Regions from separate parts of the Massilia sp. PAMC28688 genome, predicted to be linked through region 2. Evidence: predicted binding sites of a transcription regulator. Region 2 holds the regulator's gene; each other region holds the start of a gene.
What was found. The regulator sigma-54, encoded in region 2, starts transcription at its own class of promoters, with help from an activator protein. The targets are predictions, from matches to a motif close to TGGCANGNAANCTGCTTT.
Positions count from the first base shown of each region.

Region 1 (5,301 bases), 1.8 Mb from region 2:
CCAGTCGCTCGGATCATGGGGTGGCTTGTCGACCAGCGTTGCCAGTTCCGGCGACAGGCTGTCCGGCAGCGCAGCCTTGACTGCTTCGGCGGGCACGGTAGCCTTGCCGGCCCTGGCTGGCCGCGCTGGCTTTGCGGCCCCTTTTGCCGCGGCAGTTTTCCGGGCGGGGACCTGCTCGGCCAGGACGTCCTCCGCCGGTGCCGCCGCTTTCCTGGCGCCGGCCTTTTTCGCTGCCGGCTTTTTCTTCGCACCAGGCATGGGCAAGGCTTTCACGCTGTCGGGCAGCTCGTCGACGACGGAAAACTCCGCTGCCGGACGGGCCAGATCATCCTTTTCCTTGATCAGCAGCCACGGCTCCTGCTTTTCGCCCTTGCCCTTCATGCGGATCAGGACCCACTTCCCCTGCATCTTGTGGCCATGCATCTCGAACTTGAGATTGCCGGCCTCGTAACCCTGGTGCGGATCATCGAGCGGCGACCAGGTACCCTTGTCCCAAATGATCACCTTGCCCGCGCCGTACTGCTTTTCAGGGATGGTGCCCTCGAAACTGGAATAGGAGATGGGATGGTCTTCCACATGCACGGCCATGCGCTTGTCCTTGGGGTCATAACTGGGACCCTTGGGCACGGCCCAGCTTTTCATGGTGCCGTCGAGTTCAAGCCGAAAGTCGTAATGCAGCCGGCTGGCCCAGTGCTTCTGGATGACAAAGGTCAGCGCATCCTTGCCTTGTTCGCCTCCTTCTGCCGGTTCGGACGTAATGGCAAAGTTGCGTTTGGACTTGTAAACCTTGAGGGGATCGGGCATGGCAGCTACCTGGAAGAAGTTGACTTCCAGTCTATGTGCGGCGCCGGTGCCACTCTGTACGGCAGCTAACGCATGCCTGCTTGCATCACCCTGTCAGTCGGCGCCCAGCTTCTCGCGCGTGCTGTCCGGTACCGGGTAGCCGGGATGGAGCGCGCGCAGTTTTTTCCATTCCGATGCTGCTTCAGCCTGTTTGCCTGCTGCCAGCAGGGCCTCGATGCGCGCCAGCATCACACTGGCGGCTTCCTGTTCGGGCGGAGGCGCAGCGACCGCCTCTGCGTGAACTGGCACGGCGCGATCGGTGGCGATGTGCGGGAACACTGGTGCCCGATGCGGCGCGCCTTTGGCCTCGCCATCCTGCTGGTAGCTCGCTGGCGGTGCCTGGACCTCGCCAAAGCCCCGCGCCGACAGGGTGGCGCGGTATCGGGAAGCGGTCGCTTCCCGAGCCGCCTCGTTGGGCGGCGGCGGCGGCGCGATGATGGATTCAGCCAGCGGAGCCGGCGCCATGGCAGCGGGCGGCGCAGGGGCGACGGAGGGAGCCGGGGCCGGCGGTGGTGGGCGCTGCGCGCTGCGCGCAGGCACCTTGTCGGCACGGGACACGACCGCTCGGGATGGGCCACTCGCGGACGGTGCGACGGCGGCCGGTGCCGGTGCTGCATCGCGCCTGCCGTCGGGAGCGGGCGCGACCGCGACCGCTGGCGCGGGCGGCGCTGCCCTCTCCTGCGGCATGGCAGCTTCCAGCGTGGGCGCCGCCTCATGAACGTTGACGCCGGTGTCGGACTCAAAGCTCTGGCGCGCGATCAGACCTGCCAGCACCGTGGCGGCAATCCCGGCCGGCACCTGCCAGCGCCAGCCCAGGCGCGCGGGATGGCGCGCCGCCGGCGCTGGCGGCGCCTCATCATTGGCCGCCCGTGGCCGCTCCTGCTCTACCGCAGCCCGGGCCCGGGCCAGGATGGCGGCATCGAGCGCGGGGGGCGGCGCCGGCTGCGCAAGTGCCTGCAACTGGCGCGCCAGCGCGTCTTCCCCGTGCAGGAATGCCTCGAACTGCTCGTCGTCGCTCATTTCATCCTTCATTGCACAGGCTCCCTTCGCGCAGCTTGCGCATGGCATAGCGCAGCCGGCTCTTGACCGTTTCAACGGGCGCCACCACCACCAAGGAAATTTCTTCCAGGCTCATACCGGAGAACTGTTGCAGCACGAGGGCCTCCTTCTGCTCGGGCGGCAGGCCGTTGATGGCACCATGCAAGCGGCTGGCCTGCTGCTTGTGGACCAGGGCCGCCTCGGGCGTGGCGCCATCGTGCGCTGCATCGGCCAGGCCGTCAAACGTGTCGCGCCCATCGGTTCCCGTCCCCAGCTCGGCGGCCAGCACATCCTGGTGCTGGCGCACAAGGTCCAGCAGGCGATTGCGGGCGATCTGGTAGAGATAAGTACGGAAAGTGGCGTCCGGCCGGTAGCGCCCGCGTGCATGATGCAGGCTGGCCCAGCTGTCCTGCACAATTTCGTCGACCCAGTCTGCACGGGGTGAGCGCCATGAAACAAAGCGGTACAAGCCGAGCCTGTGCCTGCCGTACAGCTCCTCGAACGCCCGCAGGTCGCCCTCGCGATAACGCATCATCAATTCTTCATCGGGCGTGGCAGTCGGCATGGCTGCTCATTGTAGGCACCGATCTCCCGGCGCGCAATCGATGGCTGCTGTCGGGCATCTTTACAGTCGAGATAGCCACAGCCGGACTCGACAGAAATATTGCCCGGAAATCAACGACTTAAGTTTTAGGCATGAAATTTGCTTCACGTTTATCGCAGCTCAACATTAACATTAACTTATCACTTCGAAAACTACCATGACCCTGAAAAAAATCGCCGCCATCTTTGCCCTTGCCCTGTCCGCTTCCGCCGCCAGCGCTGCCGACTTCTCCTTCACCGGCAACTTCACTTACGATAACGACGTGCAGTCGTTCTCGTTTGTTGTTGGCGCTGATTCGGATGTGAGCCTGCGCAGCTGGTCGTACGCCGGTGGCGTCAATGCAGCCGGCCAGAGCATCGCACGCGGTGGCTTTGATCCCATCCTGGCACTGTTCGATTCCAACGGCAACAAGATCGCCGAACAAGACGATGCCAACTGCCCCAACGTGGCTGCCGATGCCGTGACCGGCGAATGCTACGACACGTTTTACACCAAGAACCTGGCTGCCGGAACCTACACCGTGACGATCATGCAGTTCGATAACTTTGCCCGCAATTCGCTGGCCGAAGGCTTCCTGTATGACGGCGTGCAGCACCGCCAGTTCCGTGACGGCTTCGTCGACGCCGCCGATGACAAGCGCACCAACCTGTGGGCCTTCGACATCCTGAACGTCAATGCAGCATCGCTCCCACCAGGCGAAGTACCTGAGCCAGCGTCGCTGGCACTGCTGGGCCTGGGCCTGGCAGGCGTGGCAGCTGCCCGCCGCCGCAAAGCTGCCTGATTCCCCGGGTTCACGTGACAAGGCCGCGCTCACTGGTCAGTGGCGCGGCCTTTTGTCCTTCGGGAGTCCGCACGCTGCGCTGAAGGCAACTTCAGCGCAGCTGCACGGACGTAACTGGTGAGATGGTGTTCAGGGCAGGCAAACCGCTTCCTGCAGCGCACCGAGGAAACCCGCGATCTCGCGCAGCGCCTGTGACTGGCAGGCACACTCGTTGCGAGCGCCCGGCTCCAGCAGCGGCACCGCATCCATGCGCTTGACGGTGGCCGTGACACCACAGGCTGCCAGACGCGCGCCGTATTGTTCAGCCTCATCGCGCAGAGGATCGTCCTCGGCCGACAAAATCAGGGCCGGCGGCAGGTTGCGCAGCCGGCTCGACTGCAGCGGCGACGCATACGGATGGCTGCGGTCGGCCGCGTTGGGCAAATAGCCCCGGTAGCTGGCGGCGCAGGTCTCGGCCACGCATGCCTCGCTGGCACCCACGGGAATTTCGCGCATGGAACAGGTGGACAGACCGGGATCGAGCATGGGCATGATCAAGATCTGGCCGTCCAGCGCCGGCCGCCCCCGGTCGCGCGCCATCAGCGCAGCCACAGCAGCGAGGTTGGCGCCCGCTTCAATGCCGGCCACGACCAGGTGCTTGCCGCTCCAGCCCAGCTTTACCCTGTTTTTGCGGGCCCAGCCAAGAACCGCATGAGCGTCTTCGGCTGCAGCGGGAAATGGCCGTTCGCAAGCGAGCGTGTAGCGCGATGCCAGTACCAGATGCTCGCCCGCGCAACCGGCCAGGTGACGCAGGAAGTGGTCGGCCTCATCGAGATCACCACCCACAAAGCCACCACTGTGAAAAAATACAATCAGGCTGTCACGGCGCGGCGTAGCCGGCCCGGCCGCGTACAGCCGCGCCTCAAGCGGGCCGGCGGCACCACCGGCCTGCAGCTGCCGGATATTGATGGCGGCAGTCGCCAGCGTCATCGGGATGCGGGCCCGACGCCGAACAAGCCGTCAAACAGCGCATGTGCAAGTGCATCAAATCCGCCGCTGCCAGCCACTGACGCCTGGGAAAATTGCTCGGTATGGATGGTGCCGGCGGTCATGAGCGCCGCCAGAATGACGGTAATGACAACAATAAATCCGTTTTGTATGCGCATGCTGCAGCCCTCCCACCTTCCGATAAGCGCCTTCTTTTGATGGCGTACAAGCATTGTAAAGATGATCTACAATCTGATAAAGATGGCAAGCGCGAATTGATTGTTCACTGAACTGAACAATAGAGGGAGAAATGAACAAACTGCAAGCAATGGAAGTATTCGTTCAGGTGGTCGATGCGGGCGGCTTCACGCGCGCGGCGGAAAACATGCAGCTGCCGAAGGCGACCGTGTCCACCCTTGTCCAGACACTCGAACAAACGTTGCAAACCCGGCTGCTGCACCGCACCACGCGCCAGGTGAGCGTGACCTCCGATGGCGCCGCCTATTACGAACGCTGCCTGCGCATCTTGGCCGACGTACGCGATGCAGAAGAGTCGCTGTCCAACAATCGCGCCTCGCCCAGCGGCCGCCTGCGGGTCGATGTGGCCACTTCCATGGCCAACGACATCATCATCCCGGCCTTGCCCGGTTTTTTTGAGCGCTACCCGGACATCCGGCTCGATCTTGGCTGCAGCGACAGGCCGGTGGACCTGATCGAGGAAGGCGTCGATTGCGCCGTCCGCGGCGGCCAGCTGGGCGACTCGGCGCTCATTGCGCGGCGCATCGGCGTACTCCACTTTGTCACAGCGGCCACGCCCGCCTACCTGGACCGGCATGGCCGCCCGCAGCATCCACATGACCTGGCGCAGCACCGCTGCATCAATTATTTTTCTTCGCGCACCGGCAAGATCATGGACTGGGATTTCATGCGCGGCGACGAAACACTCTATGTGCCGGTGCCGGCCTGCCTGGCCGTGAATGATTCGACTGTGCACTTGACGGCGGGCCTGCGTGGTCTTGGCATCATCCAGATGCCGCACTACCTGATGGCGCCATTGGAAGCGAGCGGC
Region 1 covers NZ_CP080378.1:5,052,075-5,057,375, forward strand. The annotation lists gene ligD (DNA ligase D) at 1-804, opposite strand, end outside; gene KY495_RS22495 (hypothetical protein) at 898-1,863, opposite strand; gene KY495_RS22500 (sigma-70 family RNA polymerase sigma factor) at 1,865-2,446, opposite strand; gene KY495_RS24175 (DVUA0089 family protein) at 2,643-3,266, shown strand; gene KY495_RS22510 (alpha/beta hydrolase) at 3,396-4,235, opposite strand; gene KY495_RS22515 (hypothetical protein) at 4,232-4,411, opposite strand; gene KY495_RS22520 (LysR family transcriptional regulator) at 4,543-5,301, shown strand, end outside.
Region 1: KY495_RS24175 (DVUA0089 family protein) is a predicted target of sigma-54. The motif match lies at 2,574-2,591, and genes of this name have one in related genera.

Region 2 (5,301 bases):
GCCCACCGCTGGCCGCTGCTGGCGATGATCACGGCCGGGGTGTTCCTGGCCGCCGGTTCGTTCTGGCTGGTGCAGGTCATGAACCGGCCGGATGTGAGCTTCAACCCCGATGCGGGCGACGAGCCGGATTACATCATCGAAAAATTCAGCTTCGTGCGCATGACTCCTGACGGCAAGCCGCGCTACCTGTTCCATGGCGAGCGCCTCACGCACCGGCCGCACAGCGACGTGTCCATCGTCGAGCGGCCGATCCTGAAGAACCTGACCCCGGGCGCGCCGCCCATGACGGCCAGGGCCAACAGCGCGCGCATCCGGCACCAGGACAACGAGGTGGACCTGCTGGGAAATGTCGATATCAGCCGTCCGGCATCGGCCACCACGCGCGCAATGCAGATGCAGACCGAGGCGCTGACAGTGCTGCCGGACGAAGACCGCATGAAAACGGACCAGCAGGTCAAGATGACAATGGGCAGCGCCACCATTACCGGCATGGGAATGCAGGCCAACGACGCCACGCGCCAGATCACGATGGGCCGCGGCAGGATGGTGTATCCGCCACCGGCGGCGCGCTAGCATCGGGCAAGACCAAACAAACAGACTGACAAGAACATGAAAAAAATTATCGCAATCGCCGTCATGGGGCTGGCCATGCTGTCCGCCTCGGCCGAAAAGGCAGACGCGGGCAAGACCGCCGTGATCGACTACACCGACCTGGTGGTCGATGAAGTCAACCAGACCACCATCCTGACCGGGAACGTCATTGTGACCAAGGGCACGCTGGTGCTGCGCGCCGAACGGGTGGTCATCAAGCGCACGGCCGACGACTACATGCAGATCACCATGACCAGCAACGGTGGCAAGCCTGCGACCTTCCGCCAGAAGCGCGACGGTGGCCCCAATCTGTGGGTGGAAGGGGAGGCGGCGCGCATCGAGTACGACGAGCGCAGCGCCCTGGTCAAGCTGTTTTCCGGCGCCCGCATTCGCCAGCTGGAAGGCACGCGCCTGACTGACGAAATCCAGAGCGAATACATTTCCTACGACAGTCTGCGCGAGGTATTCACGGCCCGCAATGATGCCAGCGGCGCCAGCAAGCCTGGCGGCGGCCGCGGACAATTGATCATCGCCCCGCGCCGGCCGCGCGCCGCAACGGAGACGCCTGCGCAGGCTCCGGCTCCGGCTCCGGCTCCGGCTCCGTCACAGTCGCCGGGGACCTGAGCATGGAACCGAAACGCTGCGGCAGCACGCTGATCGTTCGCGGGCTGCAGAAAAGTTATGGCAAAAAGCTGGTGGTGCGCGACGTCTCGCTGCAGGTGGAGTGCGGCGAGGTCGTGGGCCTGCTGGGCCCCAACGGCGCCGGCAAGACCACCTCGTTCTACATGATCGTGGGCCTGGTGCCGTCGGACGCGGGCAGTATCGATATCAGCGGGGTCGATATTTCGACCATGCCGATTCATCGCCGCGCCACGCTCGGCCTGTCCTATCTGCCGCAGGAGGCTTCGGTGTTCCGGCGCCTGACAGTGGAAGAAAACATCCGCGCCGTGCTCGAACTGCAAAAGGTGGATGGCAAATCGCTCTCCAAGACCGAGATCAACGAGCGCCTCGACAACCTGCTGGCCGACCTGCAGATTGAAAAGCTGCGCGAGAGCCAGGCCATGTCGCTCTCCGGCGGCGAGCGGCGGCGCGTGGAAATCGCGCGCGCGCTGGCGACCAACCCGCGCTTTGTCCTGCTCGACGAGCCGTTTGCCGGCGTCGACCCGATTGCCGTCATCGAGATCCAGCGCATCGTGCGCTTCCTGAAAGAGCGCGGCATCGGCGTCTTGATCACCGACCACAATGTGCGCGAGACGCTTGGCATCTGCGACCGCGCCTACATCATCAACCAGGGTGCGGTGCTGGCGTCGGGACGGCCAGACGACATCATCGCGGACGAATCGGTACGGCGCGTCTACCTTGGTGAACACTTCCGCATGTAAGCGATGAAACAGTCACTTCAACTACGCACCTCGCAGCACCTGGCGCTCACGCCGCAGCTGCAGCAGTCGATCCGGCTGCTGCAGCTGTCCACGCTGGAGCTGCACCAGGAACTGGAGCAGCTGCTGACCGACAATCCGCTGCTCGAACGCCTGGACGATCCGCTTGACCACTCGGTACGCCTGCTGGCCGACGGCGCCATCGGCAGCAATGCCACGCCGGGCGAAGCGGCGCCGGAGCCGGGCGCCCAGGATGCACCGGCGCCGGCCGAAGCGGAGGGTGGCGATGCGCCGGACAGCGAAGCGCCGCAGGGACCGGAAGGCGACGCCGACTGGGGCGAACAGACCCGTGCCAAGGGCTCGGACGATGAAGACTCGCGCCCGCAGCTGGAAGCGTCGTCGACCACGCTGCGCGAGCACCTGATGGAGCAGATGCGGGTAACGGTGAGCGAAGGGCGCGACCGCGCACTGGTGGAGCTGATCATCGATGCGCTCGACGACAATGGCTACCTGACCGAAACGCTGGAAGAGATCCACGAACGCCTGCCGGCCGAACTGGAGATCGACTTCGACGAAATGAAGACCGCGCTGGCGCTGCTGCAAAGCTTTGACCCGGTGGGCGTGGGGGCGCGTTCGGCCTCGGAGTGCCTGTGCCTGCAGATCAAGGCCATGCCGGGCGTACCGCTGGTCACGCGGCGCATGGCCCTGGCCATCGTCGACAAGCACCTGGCCTGGTTCGCGCAGCGCGAATTCAACAAGCTGAAAAAGGCCCTCGACTGCGATGACGAAGACCTGCGCGAGGCGCAGGCCGTGATCCGCCAGTGCAATCCGCATCCGGGCGCCGTGTTCGCGTCGGACGTGTCGGACTTCGTGGTGCCGGACGTGATCGTGCGCAAGGCCAAGGGCGGCTGGTCGGTATCGCTCAACAATGAAGTCATGCCGCGCCTGCGGGTGAACAATATGTATGCCAGCCTGCTCAAGCAGGGCAAGGGCGAAGGACAGATGAGCGCGCAGCTGCAGGAAGCGAAGTGGCTGATCAAAAACATGCGCCAGCGTTTCGACACCATCCTGCGTGTTTCGGAGGCAATTGTTGAGCGCCAGCGCAATTTCTTTTCGCACGGGGCGGTTGCCATGCGCCCACTTGTGCTGCGCGAAATTGCTGATACACTTGGTCTGCACGAGAGCACCATCTCTCGTGTCACCACGCAGAAATACATGCTGACCCCGCACGGCATGTTTGAGTTGAAGTACTTTTTCGGCAGCCACGTCGCCACCGAAGCGGGGGGAGAAGCATCCTCGACGGCGATTCGCGCGCTGATTGTGCAATTGACAGGAGCAGAAGACCCTAAAAATCCATTATCCGACAGTAAGATTGCGGACATGCTGGGGGAACAGGGTATGGTCATTGCGCGCCGGACCGTTGCCAAATACCGGGAAGCGCTCAAAATCCCGCCCGTCAGTCTCCGAAAGTGTCTGTAGATTGCAGTATTGCCTGGCAATGCCAGGTGGTAAGCCTTGTTCCTCTGCGCACGCGCATGAACTGAAAGTGACACCATCTTTAGGAGTGTGTATGAATCTCACAATTAGCGGACATCATCTCGAAGTGACACCAGCCATCCGTGAATACGTACAAGCCAAGCTCGAGCGCGTAAAGCGCCATTTCGACCAGGTGATCGATATCGCCGTGATTCTCACCGTCGACAATCTCACTGAAAAAGAAAAGCGCCAGAAGGCCGAAATCAATCTGCGCCTGTCCGGCAAAACTGTCTATGTGGAAAGCCTCTCCCACGACCTGTACGCGGCCATCGACTGCCTGGTCGACAAGCTCGACCGCCAGGTCATGAAGTACAAGGGCAAGGTCCAGGACCACAATCACCAGGCCATCAAGCACATGCCTGAAGAGCAGAGCCCGGAAGCGGTGTAACTGCACCGGGTTCCACAGCCAAAGGCGTCCGCGAGGGCGCCTTTTTGCTGTTCGCGGTCAGCATCCGGCGCCCTGGTCAGGTGCGGGCCCGGGCGGCTTGCCGGAAGCAATTGGTGGCGCTCCAGTGCGGCGGTAAAATAGCGCTCTTTTCTCTTTCCTACTGCCTGCCATGAGCACATACGTCCTGCATCGCGTTGCCGACCGAACCGGCATCATCACCCTCGACCGCCCGAAGGCCCTCAATTCGCTGTCGCTGCAGATGGTGCGCGACCTGACCGCCATCCTGGAGGCGTGGCGTGACGACGCCGGGATCGATGCGGTGGTCATCGGCAGCAGCAGTCCCAAGGCGCTGTGCGCCGGCGGCGACATCCGCTTTTTCCATGAGTGCGGTCATGCCACGCCCATGGGAGGCAGCGCGCTGCTGGAAGACTTTTTCACCGAGGAATACGCACTCAACCACCTGATCCACTTGTATCCCAAGCCTTACGTGGCCTTGATGGATGGCGTGGTCATGGGGGGCGGCATGGGCATTGCGCAGGGCGGCCCGGATTGCCGCATCCGCATCGTGACTGAAAAAACCAAGATGGCCATGCCGGAAGTGAACATCGGCCTGTTTCCCGATGTGGGGGGCAGCTACTTCCTGTCCCGTGCGCCGGGGCAGCTGGGCAACTACCTGGGGCTGACGGGGCTGACCATCGGTGCGGCCGATGCGCTGTACGTGGGACTGGCCGACCTGTTCGTGCCGCACGAGCAGATGGCAGCGCTTGGCGCGCTCATCGACGCCACGCCAGGGGCGCAGCTGCGCGAGGCGATCAGCAATTTTGCGGCGCCGTTTGCTGGACAGTCTGGCAGCAGTGAACTGGCAGCAGCGCGCGCTGACATCGACCGCCATTTCGGCGCCCCGTCGGTCGCCGCCATCATGCTGTCGCTCGAAGGCGACGACAGTGCCTTCGCGCAAAAGGCGCTGGCCGCCATGCGCCAGCGTTCACCGCTGATGATGTGCGTAACGCGCGAACTGCTGGTACGCGGTGCCGGCCTCGATGTGGCGGGCTGCCTGCGCATGGAACGCACCATGGTGCGGCACAACTTTGAACACGGCGAAGTGCTGGAAGGCGTGCGCGCGCTGGTGATTGACAAGGACAATGCGCCGAAGTGGAATCCGCCGACTTTGGAGCAGGTGAGCGAGGACATGGTGGCGCGCTTTTTCATGCCGGTGTGGCCGGACAGCGCGCATCCGCTGCGGCACTTGCAAGGCTGATCTTCAAGGGGGCGGCCCCTGCGGACTGTGGCGGGCGGACTAGCTCTGTTCGCGATGACGCAGTACCACGCGCTCGGTCGGGCTGAAGTAGGCGGCCAGCCTTTCGGCCATGTACACCGAGCGATGCTGCCCGCCGGTACACCCTACCG
Region 2 covers NZ_CP080378.1:1,360,242-1,365,542, reverse strand. The annotation lists gene lptC (LPS export ABC transporter periplasmic protein LptC) at 1-573, shown strand, start outside; gene lptA (lipopolysaccharide transport periplasmic protein LptA) at 610-1,215, shown strand; gene lptB (LPS export ABC transporter ATP-binding protein) at 1,218-1,973, shown strand; gene KY495_RS06055 (RNA polymerase factor sigma-54) at 1,977-3,449, shown strand; gene hpf (ribosome hibernation-promoting factor, HPF/YfiA family) at 3,541-3,894, shown strand; gene KY495_RS06045 (enoyl-CoA hydratase/isomerase family protein) at 4,064-5,152, shown strand; gene rapZ (RNase adapter RapZ) at 5,192-5,301, opposite strand, start outside.

Region 3 (5,301 bases), 1.5 Mb from region 2:
ACCGCGACAACATCAGCAACCTGATCGCCGGCAAGGAAAGCCGGATCGGCAGCAAGTCGGCGCCTGCCGGAAACAAGACGGGCGGCAAGAAACAGTAGCGGCACGACCGCTGGTGGGGTGTCCCGGCCATGCAGCGCCGTGCACCTTGCGACGGCATTTCTGGCCAGGCTTTAAAATAGCTGCTCCATCGCTAACAAGGGCCTTGCCATGAAACAGCTCCGCATCGATTTCGTTTCCGATATTTCCTGCCCCTGGTGCGTGATCGGCCTCAAGTCGCTGGAACAAGCCCTGGACAAGGTGGGCGACGTGGCCAGCGCCGACCTGCACTTTCACCCGTTCGAACTCAATCCCCAGATGGCGCCGGAAGGCGAAGATATTGGCGAACATCTGCAGCGCAAGTATGGCGCGTCGGAGGAACAGGGCGCCAAAACGCGCGCCATGATCCGCGAGCGCGGCGCCGAACTGGGCTTTACCTTCGACATGGACAAGCGCGGCCGCATCTACAACACCTTTGACGCTCACCGCCTGCTGCACTGGGCCGACATGCAGGGCCGTCAGCGCGAACTGAAGATGGCCCTGTTTGAAGCCTATTTCACGCGCGGCGAAAACCCCGGCTCGCACGACGTGCTGACCCGGGTGGCCGGCGAGATCGGACTCGATTCGGCCGAGGCAGCCGAAGTGCTGGCCAGCGGCGCCTACGCCAACGAGGTGCGCGAACAGGAAGAGTTTTTCCAGCGCCAGGGCATCACGGCCGTGCCTGCCATCATCATTAACCAGCGCCACCTCATTTCCGGCGGGCAGCCACCGGACATCTTCGAGCAGGCGCTGCGCCAGATCGCTGCCGCCAGCTAGGCAAGACTCAGCTGCGCGCTTCGTCGTGCAGGGGCAGGGACAGCGTGCGATCGACGTACTCGAAGAACGAGGCTTCCCGCGACAACTCGTTGCTTTCGTGGTCCCAGAACACGGTGGACGGATCCGTATCGCGACTGCTGCGGCGGAAAAACGCCTGGCAGTTGCCCACCCCATCCGGATGAAACTCGAGCAAGTCCTTGCAGGCATGGCTGGGGCGCGGCGCTTCCTCTTCAATCCCCGCCATGATCTCGCCCAGGTCGGCCATGCGGCGGGCCGACAGGATGCTCTCGGCCCCGCTGCAGATGCCATCGTGGACCAGGCACAGCCTGCGCAGGGAGTCAGGCACGCTCCAGCCCATGTATTGGGCACGCGGCGACAGGGAGGGACTGGCGTTGGGGGCGCCCCCGAGTACCAGCTGGAAGTGGGGGCGCCCGTCGTGCAGTACCCGGTCGGTCAGGTAAGCGAGCATCCACGCGTCGTCCCGGCGCGCCGGAATCACCCAGCGCACCCGTTCCTGGAGCACGGCGACGAAACGCGGCAAGACGGCCGCCAGTTCGCCAAACACCAGCTCCACCGCGTCGGCCGGTGCCATGCCGGCCACCGGCCATGGGCAGCCGGCATCGGTCCGCGCCCGCAGCCCCTGCTGCTCGAGGATGAATTCCGCCCCGCGCCGCCCGTACTGGTCCAGGATGGCACGCTGCAGGTCGGTGGTGCGCTGATAGCGGTCGGCCGTGGGCTTGGATGCGCCCCAGCTCAGCTCCCGCTTCAGCCGCGCACGTGTCAGTTCGTCTAGTTCTTTAGTCAATATTGTATTGTTATTCATTTATGCGGGAGGGGTGGATTATAGTCATCCCAACCGTCGCGGCATAGCGATAGTTGCCCTGTTTTCTCACATGCTTTGACGCAGCGCACAATAGCAGTGCTTTTTCCTCCCGATTAGGCGCATTTTCGCCACGGACAGCGGGCCTGCGGCTGGCACGCCAATTGCTGAGTCTCCGGTAGGCGCAGGCAGCAGCCTGGGCGAACCTGACGAGGACAGCATGCACACCGACGACACCACCAGCATCACCCGCCGCCATCTGATCAAGACCGGCGCCGCGCTATCGCTCACCGGCCTGGCCAGCGGCGGCGCATTTGCCGCCGGCTCGGACAAGCCGGAAAAACAGGAAGTGAAAATCGGCTTCATTCCGCTGACCGACTGTGCCTCCGTCGTCATGGCTTCGGTTCTTGGCTTTGACAAGAAATATGGCATAAAGATCGTGCTGTCGAAAGAATCTTCCTGGGCCAGCGTGCGCGACAAGCTGGTCAATGGTGAACTCGACGCCGCACACGTGCTCTACGGCCTGCTGTATGGGGTCCAAATGGGCGTCGGCGGCGCGCGGCGCGACATGGCGGTGCTGATGAACCTGAACCACAACGGGCAGGCCATCACCCTGTCGAAAAAGATTGCGGACAAGGGCGCGGTCGATGGCGCCTCGCTGGCAAAGCTGATGCAGCAGGACAAGCGCGACTACGCGTTTGCCCAGACCTTCCCCACGGGCACCCACGCCATGTGGCTCTACTACTGGCTGGCCAGCCATGGCATCAATCCCATGCGAGAGGCCAAGGTCATCACGGTGCCGCCGCCCCAGATGGTGGCCAATATGCGGGTCGGGAACATGGATGGCTTTTGCGTGGGCGAGCCATGGAACCACCGCGCCATTGTCGACGGCATCGGCATCACGGCCGCCACCACCCAGGACATCTGGCGCGACCACCCGGAAAAAACGCTCGGCACCACGCTCGACTGGGCGCGGCAGCACCCCAACACCGCGCGCGCACTGATCGCAGCGGTGCTCGAAGCTGGCAAGTGGATCGACGCCAGCCTGTCGAACAAGAACAAGATGGCCGAAACCATCGCCGCCAAGTCGTACGTCAATACCTCGGTCGACGTCATCAACCAGCGCATCCTGGGCCGCTACCAGAATGGCCTGGGCCGCACCTGGGATGATCCGCACTGCATGAAGTTCTACAACGATGGCATGGTCAATTACCCCTACCTGTCCGACGGCATGTGGTTCATGACCCAGCACAAGCGCTGGGGTCTGCTCAAGGGCGAGCCGGATTACCTGGCCACGGCAACGAGCGTCAACCAGCTCAAGCTCTATGCCGAGGCGGCTGCCATGGCGAAAGTGGCGCTGCCCAAGTCGCCCCTGCGCAGCGTGAAGATGATCGACGGGACGGTCTGGGATGGCAAAAATCCCAAGGCCTACGCCGACGCCTTCCGCATCAAGGCTTGATACCTGTCCCCACCACCACGGAGAACGCCATGAACGCAGTGTTGAAATCAGCATCGTCTTCCATTCCGCTTGCGCCGGCGGCGCCGGAAAAGCCGGCGCGCAGCCGCCGCCTGGCGCGGCGCGGCGTACGCCTGGCCGGCGGCCCGTCGCGCTCGCGCGCGGTGGCGCTGGCAGTGGTGCCGCCCGCCCTCGGTATTGTCCTGCTGCTGCTCGCGTGGCAGATCCTGGCCACCGGGAACAGCAGCTTTCCATCGCCAGCGGTCACCTTTGCCGAAGCGGCGCGCATGTTTGCCGATCCGTTCTACAGCAATGGCCCCAATGACCAGGGCATCGGCTGGAATATCCTGGCCTCGCTTCAGCGCGTGGCGATCGGCTTTGGCCTGGCAGCCATGGTGGGCATTCCACTGGGCTTTGCGATTGGCCGCTTCCGCTTCCTGGCCGGGATGTTCAATCCCATCATCAGCCTGCTCAAGCCGGTGTCGCCCCTGGCCTGGCTGCCCATTGGCCTGCTGGTGTTCAAGGCTGCCGACCCGGCGGCGATCTGGTCCATCTTCATCTGCTCCATCTGGCCCATGATCATCAATACCGCCGCCGGTGTGCAGCGGGTGCCGCAGGATTACCTGAACGTGGCGCGCGTGCTCAAGCTGTCGGAGTGGAAGGTTTTCACCCGCATCCTGCTGCCATCGGCGCTGCCGCACATGCTGACCGGCGTGCGCCTGGCCATTGGCACCGCCTGGCTGGTGATCGTGGCCGCCGAGATGCTGACCGGCGGCGCCGGCATCGGCTTTTGGGTGTGGGACGAGTGGAATAACCTCAATGTGGCGCATATCCTGATCGCCATCCTGGTCATCGGCGTGGTGGGACTGATCCTGGAACAGGCGCTGGTCGCCATTGCGCGTTCATTCACGTACGAAGAAACAGGGAACTGACATGGACAAGAAATTCATCAACGTGCAGGGCGTGGGGAAGGTGTTCGACACGCGCAAGGGCAGCTTCAACGCGCTGGAGCAGGTCAGCCTGACGGTGGCGCAGGGCGAATTCATCACCCTCATCGGGCACTCGGGATGCGGCAAATCGACCCTGCTCAACCTGCTGGCAGGCCTGACCCAGGCCACCAGCGGCACCCTGATTTGCGCCGGGCGCGAGATCGCCGGGCCGTCGCCGGAGCGCGCGGTGGTCTTCCAGAATCACTCGCTGCTGCCATGGCTGACCTGTTTCGACAACGTCTATCTGGCCGTGGAACGGGTGTTCGGCGCGCGTGAAAACAAGGCGCAGCTGCGCGAACGCACCACCAGCGCGCTGGCGCTGGTGGGCCTGTTGGGCGCCGGCAGCAAGCGGCCACATGAAATTTCCGGCGGCATGAAGCAGCGCGTGGGCATTGCCCGGGCGCTGTCGACCGAACCGAAGGTGCTGCTGATGGATGAACCGTTCGGCGCCCTGGACGCGCTCACGCGCGCCCACCTGCAGGACGAGCTGCTGGCCATCGTCGAGCGCACCGGTTCCACCGTGGTGATGGTCACCCATGATGTAGATGAAGCGGTGCTGCTGTCGGACCGCATCGTCATGATGACCAACGGCCCGGCCGCCACCATTGGCGACATCGTGCAGGTGCGCCTGTCAAGGCCGCGGGAACGGGTGGCACTGGCGCACGACATTCTCTACAACGAATACCGCACGCGGGTGCTGGAGTTCCTGTACCAGCGCCAGTCGCGCCCGCGTCAGACTGCGACGGCAGACCAGATGGCTTAGTGCAGGTCGAGCACGATGGGCTGGTGGTCGGACGCAGCCGTTTCCGACTGCACTTCGCAGTCGGTGACGCGCGCAGCCAGGTCGTCGCTGACGAAAAAATAATCGAAGCAGTCGGCCCGCTCCGGCCAGCGAAAGCCATGCAGCCCGGCGGTGGGCGCGCGCGCAATGTCGGGATGCTTCAGGCGCCAGGCATCCACCAGCGGCAGGGCGATGCTGTCGTCGGGCGCCAGCAGTTCCTGATAGTCGGGCGCCCCTTCGACAAAGTTGAAGTCGCCGCAGTAAATGGCGGACCCGGGTCGAAAGCCCAGCTGGTAGGGCGGGTCGAGCGAAGGATCGGGCTGATAAATGCGCGCGCGCTCGCATGCTTCCCAGTGCAGGTACTTGATGTGCTTGACCTGGGCCATGCGCTGCAGCGGCGAAT
Region 3 covers NZ_CP080378.1:2,852,528-2,857,828, forward strand. The annotation lists gene plsY (glycerol-3-phosphate 1-O-acyltransferase PlsY) at 1-98, shown strand, start outside; gene KY495_RS12830 (DsbA family oxidoreductase) at 208-852, shown strand; gene KY495_RS12835 (SMI1/KNR4 family protein) at 860-1,657, opposite strand; gene KY495_RS12840 (CmpA/NrtA family ABC transporter substrate-binding protein) at 1,893-3,131, shown strand; gene ntrB (nitrate ABC transporter permease) at 3,161-4,060, shown strand; gene KY495_RS12850 (ABC transporter ATP-binding protein) at 4,062-4,880, shown strand; gene KY495_RS12855 (endonuclease/exonuclease/phosphatase family protein) at 4,877-5,301, opposite strand, start outside.
Region 3: KY495_RS12840 (CmpA/NrtA family ABC transporter substrate-binding protein) is a predicted target of sigma-54. The motif match lies at 1,826-1,843, and genes of this name have one in related genera.

Region 4 (5,301 bases), 2.6 Mb from region 2:
CAATGACCACCCCGCGCCGGCCGCGCTTGCCGCATTCCTGCATCGCCTCCAGGTCCTCGATGGTGCGGTACACGAAGCAGTCAGCCCGGTCCTTTCCCGGCAGCGGCGGCACAAAGGGATAGGAGCCCGTGGCAAACACCAGCTTGTCGTAGCCGAGCACCTCGCCGCTGGCCACCGTGACGGTCCTGGCCGTGCGGTCAACCTGCACCGCGCGCGCATTGAGCTTGAGGAGCAGATTGTCGCGGTCAAAAAAGCCCGGCGCCACCAGCGACAGGTCCTGCGCGCTCTTCCCGGCGAAAAACTCCGACAGATGCACGCGGTCGTAGGCCGCGCGCGGCTCTTCGCACAGCACCGTCACCTCCAGGTGCGAGGCCGCCGGTCCCGCCAGCGACTCCAGGAACTTGTGGCCCACCATGCCGTGGCCAATCACGATGATCTTCATGCCGCCGCTCCTTCCATGGCCGGTGCGGGAGGTGCCATGCGCACCGCAATTGCGCACAGGGCCGACAGCAGCACCAGGCCCGACAGGATCGTCAGGGTCTGGGCAATGTCGCCCGTCCCTTTCATCAGAAAGCCCGCGGCCACCGCGCCCACATTGCCGCCGGCGCCGATGATCCCGGCCACCCCGCCCAGGGCATTCTTGTCGATGAACGGCACCAGCGCGTAGGTTGCGCCGCAAGCCATGTGGGTGAACAGGCCGAATACCAGCATGGCGATGACGGCGTAGGTCACCGTGTCGGCCTTGGCAAACCACAGCAGGCCAATGCCCTCGCCGATCATGAGGATGAACAGCAGCGTCACGCGGCTGTTGAGCGTGCCGCGCAGCGCCATCCTGTCGGACAGGTAGCCGCCCAGCGCCCGGGCAAACAGCGCCAGCAGGCCAAAGCTGCCGGCCGCCAGCCCGGCCGACTTGAGCGACAGGCCGAAATGGTCGACGTAGTAGACCGCCGCCACGTTATGAATGAAGATCTCGATGCCGAAGCAGGCGCCGTAAGTGACAAACAGCAGCCACACGCGGTAGTTGGCGCTGGCTGCCTTGAAGCTTTCCCAGCCACCCTTCTTGCCCGCTTCCAGCGGCACGCCGGCGGCGCGCAGCTGCGCATAGTTCCCTTCCGGGCAGTCCTGGGTGAAGGTCCAGTACAGCGCCGCCATCACGATCATCAGCACGCCGGGCACCACCAGCGCCACGCGCCAGCCCATGGTCTCGCTCACGCCCAGCATCACAACGGCCGCCAGCAACAATGGCATGAGTGCCTGCGCCGCGCCGCCGCCCGCGTTGCCCCAGCCGGCAGCGGCCGCATTGGCCGTGCCGACCACCCTGGGTCCGAACATGACCGAGGTATGGTACTGGGTGATGACAAAGCTCGCGCCCACCGCGCCGATCCCCAGGCGGAAGAACAGGAAGCTTTCATAAGTCTGGGCCGCGGCCACGCCCAGCACAGGGATGGAGCCGAGCAGCAGCAGCGCGGTATAGGTCTTGCGCGGCCCGTAGCGGTCGCACATGGGTCCCACGATCAGCCGGATCAGGATGGTGATGGCGACGGCCGCGATATTGATGTTGGCCACCTGCGCCATGGTCAGGCCAAATTCGCCTTTAATGACCGGCATCAAAGGCGCGCAGGCGAACCAGGCAAAGAAGCAGACGAAAAAGGCCATCCAGGTCAGGTGAAAGGCCCGCATCTGCGGCGTGTTGAAACTGAAAAGTGCGATGTGATTTGCTTTGGTGGCCATGATCTATCCTGTTAAAAACAAAAAGGCGTCCGGCCAGCCGCCAGCGATGAACCGGGGCTGGGCGGACGCCGTTGTCCTGCCGCTCCTTCGTTGGAGCGGCTGCGTTATTCAGGGGATCGCCATTGATCCGTTACTACAGCTTCAGCAAAAGCCGTGCCAGGCAATCGAGGGGGAGGATTGGCGAAAGCACGGCAGGACCGCTCTATTGCGGTGCACAACAGCCAAAACGGTGCGTTATCAAGGTGCGCCCCGTGTGGATCGGCAGAGGACCCTAGAGCAGGTCTTCCACGTCCAGGATGCGCTGCGCGATCTCGGCCAGCTTCATGTTCTTGTTCATGGCCATGCTGCGCAGCTTTTGATAGGCCTGTTCTTCGGTCAGGCGCTGACTGCCCATGAGGATGCCCTTGGCGCGATCGATGACCTTGCGCTCGGCCAGCTTGTGGCGCGTGGCGTCGAGCTCCGCCAGCAGCTTTTGCTCCTGCCGAAAGCGCGCCAGCGCCACCTTCAGCACCGGTTCGATGCGCTCGGGCTGCAGGCCGGCCACGATATAGGCCGACACGCCGGCGGCCATGGCCGCATCCATGCTGCCGCTGCGCTGGTCTTCGGTAAACAGCACAATGGGGCGGCGTTCGTCGCGCGTGGCCACCACGATATGTTCGAGCACATCGCGCGCGTCGGAGCGGGCGTCGACGATGATCATGTCCGGCTGCAGCTGGCCTACGCGCTCGGGCAGGTACATGTCGGCCGGAAGCGAAGCGACGATGTCGTACCCGGCCTCCAGCAAGCCAATGCGCAGGGCGCCGGCGCGCCGCACCTGCTCGGCCAGCGCCGGTTCGTGCTCATCGCCTTCGAGCAGCGCGGAGGTGACGACGACAATGCGCAGCTTGCGTTCGGAAGAGCTGGTAGTAGTTGGCATGATTCTGACAGTGGAGCGGGCGTGAAAGTCGCCCGGCCACCTGTTGTTAGCAATTTGTGCGCCAGCAGCGCGCCAGCATGGTATACATAGGGTTTTGCACGCCGAAGCCACCATGCCGAAACCGACCCTGTCCATCTCCCTGACCCTGTCCGCCCTGCTCCTCGCCTGCGCCACGCTGGCCCCGCTGGCGCAGGCCGCGCCCAATGTCGTCTACGTGACGCGCCACGCCGAAAAGACCGGCGCCGACAAGGACCCCGCACTCACGGCGCAGGGCGCGGCCCGGGCCCGCATGCTGGCCGCCCTGCTGCACAGGGCAGACATCCGATACGTGTTCAGCTCCGACACGCGGCGCACGCGCCAGACGGCCCAGCCGCTGGCCGAGCGGGTCAAGCTCAATGTGGAAGTGTATGACGCCGCCAGGCCGGCGCCGGCCATCGAGAGGATCAAGGCGCTCGGCGGCCCCACGCTGCTGGTGGGCCACTCCAACACCGTGCCCGACCTGGTCCGGATGCTGGGCGGCGCGCCGGTGGCGCCGATCGGGGACGATGAATACGACCGCCTGTACCAGGTCAGCATCCACGACAATGGCACCGTGAGCACGGTGCTGCTAAGCTCCAGCGCCAGCGCGCCCTGAGGCCGGCGCTCAGTCGCGAAACGTGGGCGCCGGGCCGCCGGGGCCGGCCATCAGGGCCTGCTGCAGGTCGTCGGACATGAGCATGGCGGCATTCCAGGTCGCCACGTAATTGAGGCCATCGGCCACGCTGTGGTCGCGCGCGTAATTCATCATTTCCTTGCTGCCGCGGATCGACAGGGGCGACTTGGCAGCGATTGCCGCCGCAATCTCGCCCACTCCTTCATACAGCGCTTCGCGGCTGCCGAACACGCGGTTGACGAGGCCCATCTCGCGCGCCTCGGCAGCGTCGACCCGGCGCCCCGTATAGGCCAGTTCGCGCGCCATGCCCTCGCCTATCAGGCGCGGCAGCCGCTGCAGGGTACCGACGTCGGCCACCATGCCGATATCGATCTCCTTGATCGAAAAATACGCGTCGCTGGAACAGTAGCGCATGTCGGCGCACGCGATCAGGTCCATGCCGCCGCCAATGCAGGCGCCATGCACGGCCGCCAGCACCGGCTTGCGGCAGCGCTCAAGAGCGGTCAGGCAATCCTGCAGGTCCAGGATCACGGCGCGCAGTTTTTCGCGCATGCGGCCTTCGCAGTCGTCGGCGATGGTGCCGCCCATCCCCATCATCATGTGCAGGTCGATGCCGGCCGTGAAGCACTTGCCTTCGCCGGCCAGCATGGCCACCCGCGCCTGCGGCGTGCTGTCCACCCAGCGAAAGGCACTGCGGATGTCGTGCCACATCTGCAGGTTCATGGCATTGGCCTTGTCGGGCCGGTTCAGCGTGATGGAGGCAACGTGCCGCTCCAGCGACACCCCCAGGGTCTCAAATTGCATGGCTCGCTCTCATCGCAGTTACTGGCCGATGCCAATCAGGTGAAAGCCCGTGGTCATGTCGCTGCACGCCATCAGCGGCTGGTTGGGGAACTTGTAGACGCCCCAGCAGCCGGCGTAGCCCGATCCCGTGGCCGGGTTGGTATCGATGCGCAGCACCATATTCGGCTTGGCGGGATCGGTCAGGTCCATCACCACCGCGCCTTCCGTGTAATGGCTGACGTAAGCCATGCGCCCTTCCATGACCACATTGTGCGGCGTGCCGGAACCGACCTTGAAGCTCGACAGCTGGGTCGGTTCGGCCGTGCCGTTCAGGCGCCACACGCGTGCCGGCAAGCCTTGCGGCACTTCTTCGGTGGTGACGACAAAGGTGCCGTCGCCGCTCGGCCAGATGTTGTGGGCGTAGTTGCCCGGCACGCTCCAGCGCACTTCCATCACCGGCGCGCTGGGGTTACTGACGTTCCAGATCGAAAAGCTGTGGGCGTCGCCCTCGGCCACGTACACCTTCTCGCCCACCGCCGTCATGTCGTGCACATTGCGGCCGCGGTTGAAGGTGGTGACGTAGCGCGGATTTTCCGGATCGGTCTTGAGGTCCCATACTTCGATGGCGCCCACGTTCGGTGTTGCCCCATGCTCGCCGCCCGGGTCGCGCAGGGCGCCGCCGCCAAAGATCATGCCGCCGGGGCTGTCGTACAGGGGCCCCTGCACCGGCGTCACCGCCGTGCCATTGCGGCGCTGGATGTAGGCCAGGCCGCGCACGGTGTCGATGTCGATGGTGTGGGCCGTCAGGCGCCCGTCCTGGGGCGTGAAGCTTTTCACGTAGCGCACCGACGCCGGCAGCTGCGACAGGTCCAGGATCATCACCCCGCCGCGAAAATTATCCTGCTCGGACACGATGTAGGCATGCTGGCCGTACACCCGCATCTCGCGCCAGTAGGTACCGGGCGAGGACGTATTGGTGGGACCGTCGATTTCATCGACCACGCGCACGTTGGCCGTATCGCGCAGGTCGAGCACCAGGATACCCTTGGCAGTGCCCATGAGCGCGTAGCGCGAACCGTCCGGCGCCGTATAGCCCCAGGTACCGGCCACGCCGCTGCGCACCACGTTGGCCAGCACCTTGCCGCCGACATTCCCGCTCGGCGGCGCCGGTGTCGGGCTCGGGGCCGGACCATGCGAATGATCGCCCCCGCCACCGCCG
Region 4 covers NZ_CP080378.1:4,256,706-4,262,006, reverse strand. The annotation lists gene nirB (nitrite reductase large subunit NirB) at 1-442, opposite strand, end outside; gene KY495_RS19010 (MFS transporter) at 439-1,731, opposite strand; gene KY495_RS19005 (ANTAR domain-containing response regulator) at 2,003-2,647, opposite strand; gene KY495_RS19000 (histidine phosphatase family protein) at 2,760-3,281, shown strand; gene KY495_RS18995 (crotonase/enoyl-CoA hydratase family protein) at 3,291-4,103, opposite strand; gene KY495_RS18990 (LVIVD repeat-containing protein) at 4,122-5,301, opposite strand, start outside.
Region 4: KY495_RS19005 (ANTAR domain-containing response regulator) is a predicted target of sigma-54. The motif match lies at 2,694-2,711, and genes of this name have one in related genera.